One region of the Pseudocitrobacter cyperus genome, then DNA from elsewhere that is predicted to be linked to it. Evidence: predicted binding sites of a transcription regulator. Region 1 holds the regulator's gene; the other holds the start of a gene.
The links. Region 1 encodes sigma-54, which starts transcription at its own class of promoters, with help from an activator protein. Its sites were predicted from a motif close to GTTGGCACANNTTTCGCTNT; they were not measured.

Region 1 (7,022 bases):
TGACGTTATACGGAACGACATTTAATTCCAGCGGCCTGAAAATGCGCGGCAATTTACGCAGCAAGAACGCCGAGCTGATTGAAAAGGTTAGAACCTCTTATGAAATTCAGAACAAACAAACTCAGCCTTAAACTGGCGATCGCGGGCTCACTGTTGGCAGCCAGCCTGCCAGCACTGGCGCTGACGGGTGATACCGACCAGCCGATTCATATCGAATCCGATCAGCAGTCGCTGGATATGCAGGGCAATATCGTCACCTTTACCGGCAACGTTATTGTGACTCAGGGCAGTATCAAAATTAACGCCGATAAAGTGGTAGTGACGCGCCCTGGCGGCGAAAAAGGCAAAGAAGTGATCGACGGCTACGGTAATCCGGCGACCTTCTACCAGATGCAGGATAACGGCAAGCCGGTAAAAGGCCACGCGGCAAAGATGCACTATGAACTGCAAAGCGATTTCGTGGTGCTGACCGGTAATGCCTATCTTGAACAGGTCGACAGCAACATCAAGGGCGACAAAATCACTTACCTGGTTAAAGAACAGAAAATGCAGGCGTTTAGCGAAAAAGGTAAACGCGTAACGACCGTTCTGGTTCCGTCCCAGTTGCAGGACAAAAACAAAAACCAGGCTCCGGCACAGAAGAAGAGTAACTAATTCGTTATGGCGACATTAATTGCAAAGAACCTGGCTAAAGCCTACAAAGGCCGCCGCGTGGTAGAGGATGTCAGTCTGACCGTCAATTCCGGTGAGATTGTGGGCCTGCTTGGGCCGAACGGCGCGGGTAAAACCACCACCTTCTACATGGTGGTCGGTATCGTGCCGCGCGATGCGGGCAATATCATTATTGATGACGAAGACATCAGCCTGCTGCCGCTGCACGCCCGTGCGCGCCGCGGGATTGGCTATCTGCCGCAGGAAGCGTCCATTTTCCGTCGTCTGAGCGTCTACGACAACCTGATGGCGGTGCTGCAAATTCGCGACGACCTCACCAGCGAGCAGCGGGAAGACCGCTGCAACGAGCTGATGGAAGAGTTCCACATCGAACACCTGCGCGACAACATGGGTCAATCGCTCTCCGGGGGCGAACGCCGCCGCGTAGAGATCGCCCGCGCGCTGGCCGCAAATCCGAAATTCATCCTGCTTGATGAACCGTTTGCCGGCGTTGACCCGATCTCCGTTATTGATATCAAACACATCATTGAACACCTGCGCGACAGCGGTCTCGGCGTGTTAATCACTGACCACAACGTTCGTGAAACGCTGGCGGTGTGTGAGCGTGCGTATATCGTCAGCCAGGGGCAACTGATCGCCCACGGTACCCCGACAGAGATCTTACAAGACGAACATGTTAAACGTGTGTATCTTGGGGAAGACTTCAGACTCTGATAGGGTAGAAGGTTGAGAGAGGTTAGCCGGAGATTATCGCACTGAATATGAAGCAAGGTTTGCAATTAAGGCTCAGCCAACAGCTCGCCATGACGCCGCAGCTACAGCAAGCTATTCGCCTGTTGCAGTTGTCTACGCTGGAACTTCAGCAGGAACTTCAGCAAGCGCTGGAGAGTAATCCCCTGCTTGAGCAAACCGATCTTCATGAAGAAATCGACGCTAAAGAGACGCCGGATAACGAAACGTTAGATAGCGCCGACGCGCTCGAACAGAAAGATATGCCGGAAGAGCTGCCACTGGATGCCAGTTGGGATGAAATCTACACCGCCGGAACGCCCTCAGGCACCGGCGCAGATTACCAGGATGACGAACTGCCGGTCTATCAGGGGGAAACCACCCAGTCACTTCAGGATTACCTGATGTGGCAGGTCGAGCTGACGCCGTTCACCGATACTGACCGGGCAATTGCCACCTCCATCGTTGACGCCGTTGACGATACGGGTTATCTGACCGTCCCGCTGGAAGATATTCGCGAAAGCATGGGCAACGACGAAATCGGCCTGGATGAAGTCGAAGCGGTGCTTAAACGGATCCAGCGATTTGACCCGGTTGGCGTTGCCGCCCGCGATCTCCGCGATTGCCTGCTTATTCAGCTATCCCAGTTTGCCAAAGAGACTCCCCGCCTCACCGAAGCCCGCCTGATCATCAGCGACCACCTCGATCTGCTTGCCAATCACGATTTCCGATCGTTAATGCGCGTCACGCGTCTGAAAGAGGACGTGCTGAAAGAAGCGGTCGATCTCATCCAGTCACTGGATCCGCGTCCGGGTCAGTCGATCCAGACCGGCGAGCCAGAGTATGTGATCCCTGATGTACTGGTGCGCAAAGTCAGCGGGCGCTGGGTGGTGGAACTCAACGCCGACAGCATTCCCCGTTTGCAGATTAACCAGCACTACGCCGGGATGTGCAACAACGTCCGTAACGATGCCGACAGCCAGTTTATCCGCAGTAATCTGCAGGATGCGAAGTGGCTGATTAAAAGCCTTGAGAGCCGCAACGACACGTTGCTGCGCGTCAGCCGCTGCATCGTAGAGCAGCAGCAGGCGTTTTTTGAGTCCGGCGAAGAGTATATGAAACCGATGGTGCTGGCGGATATCGCCCAGACCGTCGAGATGCACGAGTCCACGATTTCACGCGTGACTACGCAGAAGTATTTGCATAGCCCACGCGGCATTTTTGAGCTTAAGTATTTCTTCTCAAGCCATGTGAATACCGAGGGTGGCGGTGAAGCCTCATCCACGGCGATTCGCGCGCTGGTGAAGAAATTGATTGCCGCGGAAAATCCCGCGAAACCACTGAGCGACAGTAAGCTGACCTCTATGCTCTCCGATCAAGGTATCATGGTGGCCCGGCGAACCGTTGCGAAGTACCGAGAGTCTTTATCCATTCCGCCGTCTAACCAGCGTAAACAACTGGTCTGACTCAACTGATAAGGAAGACACTATGCAGCTCAACATCACTGGACACAACGTCGAAATCACTGAAGCCCTGCGCGATTTCCTCAACACGAAATTCGCGAAGCTGGAACAGTATTTTGAGAGGATCAATCAGGTCTATATTGTGTTAAAAGTGGAGAAAGTGACGCACATCTCGGATGCGACCCTGCATGTTAACGGGGGCGAACTTCATGCCAGCGCGGAAGGGCAAGACATGTATGCCGCGATTGATCTGTTGATCGACAAACTGGCGCGGCAGTTAAATAAACATAAAGATAAACTGAAACAACACTAATTGTCCGGGCAGCCGCCCGATGCCGGTAAAGTGTCGGGCGATGCTTAGGTGAAATTATGATAAATAACGATTCGGCTCTACAACTGAGCAATGTGCTTAACCAGGAATGTACCCGCAGTGCTGTTCACTGCCAGAGTAAAAAACGGGCGCTGGAAATCATCAGTGAACTGGCGGCGAAACAGTTAGGTCTGCCTCCGCAGGTGGTGTTTGAAGCGATTCTCACCCGCGAAAAGATGGGGAGTACCGGGATTGGCAACGGTATCGCGATCCCACACGGCAAGCTGGAAGAAGACACTCTTCGCGCCGTAGGGGTATTCGTGCAGCTTGAAACGCCGATTGCGTTCGATGCCATCGACAATCAGCCGGTTGACCTGCTGTTTGCGTTGCTGGTGCCTGCTGACCAGACCAAAACGCACTTACACACGCTTTCACTGGTGGCGAAACGTCTGGCGGATAAAACCATCTGCCGCCGCCTGCGCTCGGCGCAGAGTGACGAAGAGCTCTATCAAATCATCACCGAAACGGAAAACAGTGATGAAGCGTAAGGAAAATGAGTTCGTACTGAGGAGAAACGGTACATGGTACTGATGATCGTCAGCGGCCGCTCAGGCTCGGGTAAATCCGTGGCCTTACGGGCGCTGGAAGATATGGGTTTCTATTGCGTAGATAACCTGCCGGTGGTCCTGTTGCCTGAGCTTGCGAATACGCTTGCCGACCGGGAGATCTCCGCCGCCGTCAGTATCGACGTGCGTAACATGCCGGAGTCGCCGGAAATCTTCGAAAAAGCGATGGAAAATCTGCCGGACGCATTTTCTCCACAGTTGCTGTTCCTCGATGCCGATCGCAATACGCTGATCCGTCGTTACAGCGACACGCGCCGTCTGCACCCGCTTTCCAGCAAAAATCTGTCGCTTGAAAGCGCCATCGACAAAGAGAGCGACCTGCTCGAGCCTCTGCGCTCACGCGCGGATCTCATCGTCGATACCTCCGAGATGTCGGTGCATGAACTGGCAGAGATGCTGCGTACTCGCCTGCTGGGTAAACGTGAACGCGAGCTGACGATGGTGTTTGAATCCTTCGGCTTTAAGCACGGCATCCCTATCGATGCGGACTATGTTTTCGACGTGCGCTTCCTGCCGAACCCGCACTGGGATCCTAAACTGCGTCCAATGACCGGCCTGGATAAACCTGTAGCGGCCTTCCTTGACCGTCACACGGAAGTTCATAACTTTATCTACCAGACCCGCAGCTATCTTGAGCTATGGTTACCTATGCTGGAAACCAATAACCGTAGCTATCTGACCGTGGCGATTGGCTGCACCGGCGGTAAACACCGTTCGGTGTATGTCGCCGAGCAACTGGCTGACTACTTCCGCTCTCGCGGTAAGAACGTGCAGTCTCGTCACCGGACGCTGGAAAAACGTAAATCATGACCGTAAAGCAAACCGTTGAAATCACCAACCGGCTGGGCATGCATGCCCGGCCAGCGATGAAGCTGTTTGAACTGATGCAGAATTTCGATGCGGAAGTGCTATTACGCAACGACGAAGGCACAGAGGCGGAGGCCAACAGCGTGATTGCCCTGCTTATGCTGGATTCCGCTAAAGGCCGTCAGATTGAAGTTGAAGCAACCGGGCCGCAGGAAGTCGAAGCGCTGGCCGCAGTTATCGCACTGTTTGAATCCGGCTTTGATGAAGATTAAGTAACTCTCCTCAGAATAGCAGATGGCGGCTTCGCCCTGTCTGCCCTTCACAACGAACTCCACACCTTCAAAACGCCATTCGGCGTTTTTTTATTGTCCCTGTACAATTTGTGCTCTTTTCAATCCAGGACTAACCTTAAGAAAACCTTAACAGGGTTCGTTTATGTTTCATTTAAGTTTGATGTCGATACTGGTTAATTGTCAGCAAATAATTCCAGGAGCGCGTCATGTTAAAGTTATCGGATCAAAACCCCCTGGGCACCGGAAGACATCGTAAATGTTATGCGCATCCGGATGATGCCCAACGTTGCATTAAGATCGTCTACAACGATGATGACGGCGGCGATAAAGAGATCAAACGTGAACTGGGTTATTACGCCCATCTCAATCGCCACCTGAAAGACTGGAGCGGGATCCCGCGCTATTACGGTACCGTTGAGACTGACTGCGGGGTGGGTTATGTCTATGACGTGATCAGCGACTTCGACGGTAAACCGTCGATCACCTTAAAACAGTTCGCTCAGGAATGTCGTTACGAAGAAGATCTGGTTGTGCTGCGTCAGCTCCTGCGCGCGCTGAAGAAGTACATCAATGAAAACCACATCGTGACCATGACGCTGAAGCCAGCCAATATTCTTTGCCACCGCATCAGCGAATCGGAAGTGGTGCCGGTTATCTGCGACAACATCGGTGAATCCACCTTTATTCCACTGGCCACCTGGTCAAAATGGTTCTGCCGTCGTAAACAGGATCGTCTGTGGGAACGTTTTATTGCGCAGCCGGTACTGGCTGCCGCACTGAAAACCAGCAAGCCGCTTACAGAGCACAGCCCGCTGGAATTTTCGTCGCGTAAATCTTAATACAGCTTGTGGTGAGTCATGAAGGATTCACCGCCAAGCTGACGCATCTGCCGCAGGATCCACGCCTGGCGGCTGCGAACATAGCCTGAAGGCGCATCGGCCTTAAAGCGGACAGGGCTAGGCAACACAGCGGCTAACAGCGCGGCTTCCGACATCGTCAGATTGCTGGCGGGTTTATGGAAGTAGCGCTGGGCTGCGGCTTCCACGCCAAATATCCCCTCGCCAAACTCAGCAATATTCAGGTAAACAGTCAGAATACGTTTCTTACTCCATACCGTTTCAATTCCGACAGTCAGCCCGGCCTCCAGCCCTTTGCGCAGCCAGCTACGGCCATCCCACAGCAGCAGATTTTTCGCCGTCTGTTGCGAAAGCGTAGACGCGCCACGAATGCGGTTTTCATTACGTTCGTTATGGGAGAGCGCTTTTTGGATAGCCTGAACGTCAAATCCCCAGTGCTCCGGGAATTTTTGATCTTCGGCGGCAATCACTGCCAGCCCCATCCACGGCGAGATCTCATCCATGCTGACCCAGTCAGAGTGCGCCACGTAATGAAAATCGCCGCTGAACCAGGCGCTTAACTGACGCTCGACCATAACCGCAGAAAACGGTACCGGTACAAAACTGAACAGCGCAATGCCGCCTCCCCAGAAAAGCGCCAGCAGCAGCGCGACGCGCCATAGCAGGCGCTTCACCCACGCCAGCGGTGTGATCCGCTTACTCATTCAGCCAGAACCAGTACGCGCGCCACCAGTTTTTCAATTCCGCTGGCGGCTTCAGCGATATTCTGCGCCAGCATATACGCCGGGGTCGTGACCACTTTGTTATCTTCATCAACAACAATGTCGTCTACCGGGCACGGCACATGTTCCGCCCCCATTTCTTCCAGCACTTCCGCGGTATCAATATCGGTACCAATGGTGATACGCAGTGGGAAATCGAAAATCTTTGGCAACATCGCCGGGGCGATGCACATAAAACCGAGTGGTTTTCCCGCCTGATGCATGGCCTGCGCCAGCGTTTTCAGATGGTTATCCACTTCACACTCCGCTCCCTGGGTCGCAAAGTTAGAGAGGTTTTTCGCGGCCCCAAAGCCACCGGGAACAATCAGCGCATCCAGTTCTTCAGCCTGTGCGCTACTGAGCGGGCTTACTTCACCGCGCGCGATGCGGGCAGACTCAATCAGTACATTGCGGCTCTCGCCCATCGCCTCTCCCGAGAGGTGATCGACGACGTCAAACTGGCGCTTATCCGGCGCGAAGCAGATGGCCTGCGCGCCGCTGCGG
Region 2 (7,022 bases), on a different contig from region 1:
GCTGAGCCAGTTGCCAGACAAAGGGGCGGAAGCCCACCCCCTGTACTTTACCGCGAATACGGATCTCAACGCCGTTATGCGTTATCGTCATTCGTTACCCTGCTACCGCCTCACGCAGGCGGGATTTCATCGACTGGTAGCTTTCCAGCGCATAGTTTTCTGCCCAGTTCTGATCCTCAATCGCACTGATATTCACCGCACAATACTTCGTTTCCGGCGTTTTCGAGATGGGATCAAGATTGTCCTGGGTCAGTTCGTTACAGGCGCCAATCCACCACTGGTAGGTCATATAGACACTGCCGTGATTAATACGTTCGTTGACGTTCGCACGGGTGATGACTTTGCCGCGACGCGACGCCACCCACACCAGTTGTTTATCCAGGATACCCAGTTTCTGCGCATCCTGAGGGTTTATCTGCACAAAGCCCGGTTCATCCGCGAGCGATTGCAGCGCCGCGCAGTTACCGGTCATCGAACGGCAGGAGTAGTGCCCCACTTCACGCACGGTGCACAGCACCAGCGGATAGTTTTCATCCGGTTGTTCTGCTGGCGCGCGCCACGGCGCGGCAAACAGATGACCTTTGCCATCAGGAGTATCAAACTGATTGCCTGCGTAAAGATACGGCGTGCCTGGGTGATCGAGCGTCGGACATGGCCACTGAACGTGCCCCATGTCGCCCATTTTATCGTAAGTCACACCAAAGAAGAGCGGGCAAAGCTCACGCATTTCGTCCCAGATTTGCTGGTTATTCTCGTAATGCATCGGATAACCCATCTGCCGGGCAATCAGGCTGATAATTTCCCAGTCGCGTTTGACGTTATATTTCGGTTCGATGGCTTTTTCGAAACGCTGGAAGCCACGGTCGGCACAGGTAAAGACGCCACCGTGTTCTCCCCAGGAGGTGGCGGGCAGCAGCACATCGGCCTGCTCGGCGGTTTTGGTCATAAAGATGTCCTGCACCACCACGAAATCGAGCGCTTCGAACCCTTTGCGCACCAGGCCCAGGTCGGCTTCGGTTTGCAGCGGATCTTCGCCCATGATGTAGTAGGCTTTCACCTTCCCTTCCAGCGCCAGATGCGGCACTTCGGTAATGCGCACACCCACTTTGTCGTCCATCAGGCTGGCGTCAATCCCCCATGCTTTGGCGAATTTCGCCCGCACGTCAGGATCAACAACATCCTGATAGCCGGGGAACTGGTTGGGGATCACCCCCATATCGCATGCGCCCTGCACGTTGTTCTGACCGCGCACCGGGCCGACGCCGACATGTTCACGCCCCAGATTGCCGGTGAGTAACGCAAGCGTTGCCAGCCCTTTGACCACATCCACGGCCTGACCAAACTGGGTGACGCCCATGCCCCACATAATGGTGGCGCTGGGTGCCGCCGCGTAGGTACGCATCGCCTGACGAATTTGCTGTGCCGATACCCCGGTCAGCTTTTCCACCGCTTCCGGCGCGTAATCTTTGACGATTTCACGCAGTTCATCGATACCGGTGGTGTAGCGCGCAACATATTCTTTGTCGTAGAGGTTTTCTTCCAGCAGCACATGCGAAAACGCATTTACCAGCGCCATGTTGCAGCCGTTGTTGATTTGCAAATGTTGATCGGCAATACGCGCGGTTTCGATGCGACGCGGGTCGCAGACGATAATTTTCGCCCCTTTCTCTTTGGCTTTAATCACGCGACGCGCCACGATAGGGTGAGAATCGGCGCAGTTGTAGCCAAAAACTAACAGACAGCTTGAGTTTTCAATGTCTTCGATGGAGTTACTCATCGCGCCGTTGCCCAGCGCTTCCTGCAAACCGGCGACGGAAGGCCCGTGGCAGACGCGCGCGCAGCAGTCGACGTTATTGGTATTCAGCACGCCGCGCGCAAATTTTTGCATCACATAGTTGGTTTCATTCCCGGTTCCGCGCGATGACCCGGTGGTCATCATGGCGCGCGGGCCGAATTTCGCTTTGATCTCGCCTAAGCGTTTTGCCGTATAGCGGATGGCCTCATCCCAGCTCACTGGCGTCAGCTTGCCGCCTTTTTCATAGCGGATCATCGGCTGCGTCAGGCGCGGCGTCAGCAGTTTGGTGTCATTCAGGAAATCCCAGCCGTAATAGCCTTTCAGGCACAGTTCATGCTGGTTAGTTTTCCCATCGGCAGCTTCCGCGCGGATGATTTTATTGTTATCGACAACCAGCTTCAGTTTGCAGCCAGCACCACAATACGGACAAACACTTGTAATTTTTTTCATCAGTAACAGACCTGTTAAAAGTGAAACGGAGGATCATTAAAACGACAGGGAAATCGACGTATCGAGCGCGGCGCGACGACGTTTTTCGGCGCTGATTTGCTCAAGTTTGTCGCGGTCAACGCAGAAAATAGCGTGCGTCGGGCAGGCTTCCATACAGGCCGGGCCTTGCTCGCGGTGGAAGCAAAGGTCGCATTTGTTGGCTTCGGCTTTTTCAGCACGCACATTGAGGCCTGCGCCACTGTTACGCACAACCGGGCGCACGACCACTTCCATTGCGCCATACGGGCAGGCCACCACGCAGGTTTTGCAACCAATGCAGCGCTCCTGCAGTACGTGCACAAAACCTTTCTCACGGCGAATTGCGCCGTTCGGGCAGACGTTAGCGCACGGCGCGTCTTCACACTGACGGCACGCGGTCGCCGTGGAGACGTTTACGCCTTTAATCACGTGAATACGCGGCAGAAACGCTTCCGGCGTCAGCGCGGCGCAATCCTGCTCGGCCTGGTGACTAACCACACACGCCACTTCGCATGTCCGGCAGCCTATACATTTACTCGCATCTGCAATGATGAAACGGTTCATCAAATTCTCCAGCAATGACAATGAATGAGCCGGAGAATGCATTATTCGCGCCAACTTTTAGTTAGCTGTTTCTTAAGGATTTTTTATTTGAAGCGCGGTGTCTAACCCTGTCATCGTCACGAGTGACGATGACAGGTGACGAGATTAACGCTGCGGGCCTGCGCCCAGAGAATCACGGGAGATAAGCTCGCCAAGGAAGGGGGGCTGGGGATTAAATTCGCCGCCATCGAGCATGAAAATCAGGCGATGGATAATCTCCTGAATCATTTCGGTCACCGGAATTTTGACGCTGGAGAGCGAAGGCATCATGTACGGCGCAAGCGCGATATCATCAAAACCGACGACGGAGACCTGCTCCGGCACGCGCAGGCCGCGCGACTGAAGCTGTTTCATCGCCCCGATGGCCATGTCATCGTTGCTGGCGACCAGCGCGCTAAAGTTAACGCCGCGCTCAAGCAGCATATCAACACCAGCCGAACCTGTCGCAGGCGTCCATTTCCCTTCCACAATCAGCGCATCGCGCAGTGGAATATTGTGTTCAGCTAAAGCGGCTTTGTAGCCTGATAAGCGCTCAACTCCGGTCGGCGAATCGAGTGAACCAGTAATAAACGCGATATCGCGATGTCCCTGCGCAATCAGCTTTTCCACCGCATTCTGACAGGTCTGCGTCTGGTTACAGTAAACGCAGTGACTAAGGTTACGCCGCAGGCGGCGGTTGAGTACCAGCACCGGTTGTTCATGCTGTTGAATCAGCTCGTCGATTTCGTCAACGCTGAGAAAACGCGGGTAGATAATGATGCCGTCGCAGCGCATATCGAGAAGAGACTGAATCGCCGCCCGCTCCTCTTCTGCGCTGTGTTTACCATCGGCGAGGATCAACTGGCGGCCCTGATTTTCGGTCATCCGCGCGGCCTGGAACAGCAGCTCGCTGAAGTAGACGCCATGATACAGCGTGTTAGTGACCACCAGCCCCAGCGTCTGGGTGCGTTTGGTCGCCAGATTACGCGCCAGCAGGTTAGGCCGATAGCCGCTCTCTTCAATCGCCTGCCACACCCGGTCTTTGGTCTCCTGACCCACATAGCCGTTGCCGGTGAGGACGCGTGAAACCGTCGCTTTCGACACGCCAGCCAGCTTCGCCACCTCCAGCATCGTCGCCATTTCCCTTCCCTCGTCAAAAATGATGGGCTGCAGTGTACTTCAGCCACTGCCCTTTTTCAGCTTTTGCCTTGCATAGCGATCGTTATCACAAATTTTAAAAATGCGAAAAAAGCCTCTTGCCAGCAAATATGAAACTATTCATTCTTTTGTGGAACCGGTTTCCTATGCAACGTTTCATCGCCGAGGCGATGAGTCCCCTACAGATAAAAACAGGATAGATTCCGATGTCCAAAAATTATGCGGCGCTGGCGAAGTCGATCGTCGATTTACTGGGCGGCGTGGGCAACATCACGGCAGTAACCCACTGCATGACGCGTCTGCGCTTCGTGTTGAAAGACGACTCACGGGTGGATAGCCCTGCGCTGAAAAACCTGAGCGGCGTACTCGGTGTGGTGCGCAGCGATAACCAGTGCCAGGTGATCATCGGCAATACCGTTTCCCAGGCCTATCGGGAAGTGGTGAGCCTGTTACCGGGGGAGTTGCAGCCTGCGGTTCCACAGGGCAAACAGAAGATCACCCTCAGGCGCATTGGCGCGGGGATCCTCGACGCGCTGATCGGCACCATGTCTCCGTTGATCCCGGCAATTATCGGCGGATCGATGGTTAAGCTGCTGGCGATGATCCTCGAAATGTCCGGTGTGCTCACCAAAGGTGAACCGACATTGACCATTCTGACCGTAATTGGCGACGGGGCCTTCTTCTTCCTGCCGCTGATGGTTGCCGCCTCTGCCGCCGTGAAATTCAAAACCAACATGTCGCTGGCCATTGCCATTGCCGGCGTGCTGGTGCATCCGAGCTTTATTGAACTGATGGCGAAAGCCGCGCAGGGCGAGCATGTAGAATTTGCCTTCGTGCCAGTCACGGCGGTGAAATATACCTATACGGTTATTCCGGCGCTGGTGATGACCTGGTGCCTGTCCTACATCGAGCGCTGGGTGGATCGCATCACCCCGGCGGTGACGAAAAACTTCCTTAAACCGATGCTGATCGTACTGATTGCCGCCCCGCTGGCGATCCTGCTTATCGGCCCGATTGGTATCTGGATCGGTAGCGGCATCTCCGCGCTGGTCTACACCATTCACGGCTATCTCGGCTGGCTGTCGGTCGCCATTATGGGCGCGCTGTGGCCGCTTCTGGTGATGACCGGGATGCACCGCGTCTTTACGCCAACCATTATTCAAACCATCGCCGAAACGGGCAAAGAGGGCATGGTAATGCCATCGGAAATCGGCGCGAACCTGTCGCTCGGCGGCTCGTCGCTGGCGGTGGCGTGGAAAACCAAAAACCCGGAGTTGCGCCAGACGGCGCTCGCTGCGGCGGCCTCGGCTATTCTGGCAGGCATCTCTGAACCCGCGCTGTACGGCGTGGCGGTCAGGCTGAAGCGTCCGTTAATCGCCAGCCTGATCAGCGGCTTTATTTGCGGTGCCGTAGCGGGGATCGCCGGGCTTGCCAGCCACTCGATGGCGGCTCCCGGCCTGTTCACCAGCGTGCAGTTCTTTGACCCGTCGAACCCCATGACCATTGTGTGGGTCTTTGGCGTGATGGCGCTGGCGGTGGTGCTCTCCTTTATTCTGACCCTGATTCTTGGCTTTGAAGATATCCCGGTCGAAGAAGCTGCCGCCGATGCCCGCATGCGTCAATCCGCGTCTACGGCAGCAGTCTGAACCCGATAACATTTAATGAGGAAACGCATGTCGACATTTCCAGAAGGATTCTTATGGGGCGGCGCACTGGCCGCCAACCAGTGCGAAGGCGCTTATCTTGAGGGCGGTAAAGGCCTGACCACGGTCGATATGATCCCGCATGGCGCAAATCGCCTGCCGGTTAAGCTGGGCCAGGAAAAGCGCTTTACCCTGCGTGACGATGAGTTTTACCCCAGCCATCAGGCGACCGATTTCTATCATCGCTATAAAGAAGATATCGCCCTGATGGCGGAAATGGGCTTTACCGTATTTCGCACCTCCATTGCCTGGGCGCGCCTCTACCCGAACGGTGATGAACTGACGCCCAACGCGGAAGGCATTGCGTTTTATCGCGCGGTATTTGAAGAGTGCAAAAAGTATGGCATTGAGCCGCTGGTGACGCTGTGCCATTTCGATGTGCCGATGCATCTGGTAACGGAGTACGGCTCCTGGCGCAACCGCAAAATGGTCGAGTTCTTCAGCCGCTATGCGCGCACCTGTTTTGAAGCCTTTGACGGGCTGGTGAAATACTGGCTCACCTTCAATGAGATCAACATTATGCTGCACAGCCCCTTCTCCGGCGCCGGGCTGGTATTTGAAGAGGGTGAAAATCAGGATCAGGTGAAATACCAGGCCGCGCACCATGAGCTTATCGCCAGCGCCCTGGCGACCAAAATCGCCCATGAGGTTAACCCGCAAAACCAGGTTGGCTGCATGCTGGCAGGCGGCAATTTCTACCCTTACTCCTGCAAACCGGAGGATGTGTGGATGGCGCTGGAGAAAGACCGCGAAAACCTGTTCTTTATCGATGTACAGGCGCGTGGGGCGTATCCCGCTTACTCCGCCCGCGTGTTCCGCGAAAAAGGGGTGGTAATTGAGAAAGCCGAAGGCGATGACGAGATCCTGAAAAACACCGTCGATTTTGTGTCGTTCAGCTACTATGCGTCACGCTGCGCATCGGCTGATATGAACGCCGGTAATACCAGCGCGGCAAACATCGTGAAATCGCTGAAAAATCCGCATATTCAGGCCAGCGAATGGGGCTGGGGCATCGACCCGCTGGGGCTGCGCATCACCATGAATATGATGTATGACCGTTATCAGAAACCGTTGTTCCTGGTGGAAAACGGGCTGGGCGCGAAGGATGTGGTCAACGCAGAGGGCGAGATTAACGACGACTACCGTATTAGTTATCTGCGCGAACATATCCGCGCCATGGGCGAGGCGATTGGCGACGGCATTCCGGTTATCGGCTACACCACCTGGGGCTGTATCGACCTGGTGGCGGCCTCGACGGGCGAGATGAGCAAGCGTTACGGTTTTGTCTATGTCGACCGCGACGACGCGGGTAACGG

Region 2: hydN (electron transport protein HydN) is a predicted target of sigma-54. The motif match lies at 2,863-2,882, and genes of this name have one in related genera.

Annotation. Positions count from the first base shown of each region.
Region 1 covers NZ_JAYMYY010000002.1:500,848-507,869, forward strand. Annotated here, with positions in the region: gene lptC (LPS export ABC transporter periplasmic protein LptC) at 1-131, shown strand, start outside; gene lptA (lipopolysaccharide ABC transporter substrate-binding protein LptA) at 100-654, shown strand; gene lptB (LPS export ABC transporter ATP-binding protein) at 661-1,386, shown strand; gene rpoN (RNA polymerase factor sigma-54) at 1,434-2,867, shown strand; gene hpf (ribosome hibernation promoting factor) at 2,890-3,177, shown strand; gene ptsN (PTS IIA-like nitrogen regulatory protein PtsN) at 3,234-3,722, shown strand; gene rapZ (RNase adapter RapZ) at 3,756-4,610, shown strand; gene npr (PTS phosphocarrier protein NPr) at 4,607-4,879, shown strand; gene yrbL (PhoP regulatory network protein YrbL) at 5,107-5,739, shown strand; gene mtgA (monofunctional biosynthetic peptidoglycan transglycosylase) at 5,736-6,461, opposite strand; gene elbB (isoprenoid biosynthesis glyoxalase ElbB) at 6,458-7,022, opposite strand, start outside.
Region 2 covers NZ_JAYMYY010000003.1:294,327-301,348, reverse strand. Annotated here, with positions in the region: gene hypF (carbamoyltransferase HypF) at 1-91, opposite strand, end outside; gene fdhF (formate dehydrogenase subunit alpha) at 95-2,245, opposite strand; gene hydN (electron transport protein HydN) at 2,282-2,827, opposite strand; gene VSR74_RS12960 (LacI family DNA-binding transcriptional regulator) at 2,972-3,985, opposite strand; gene ascF (PTS cellobiose/arbutin/salicin transporter subunit IIBC) at 4,210-5,649, shown strand; gene VSR74_RS12950 (6-phospho-beta-glucosidase) at 5,677-7,022, shown strand, end outside.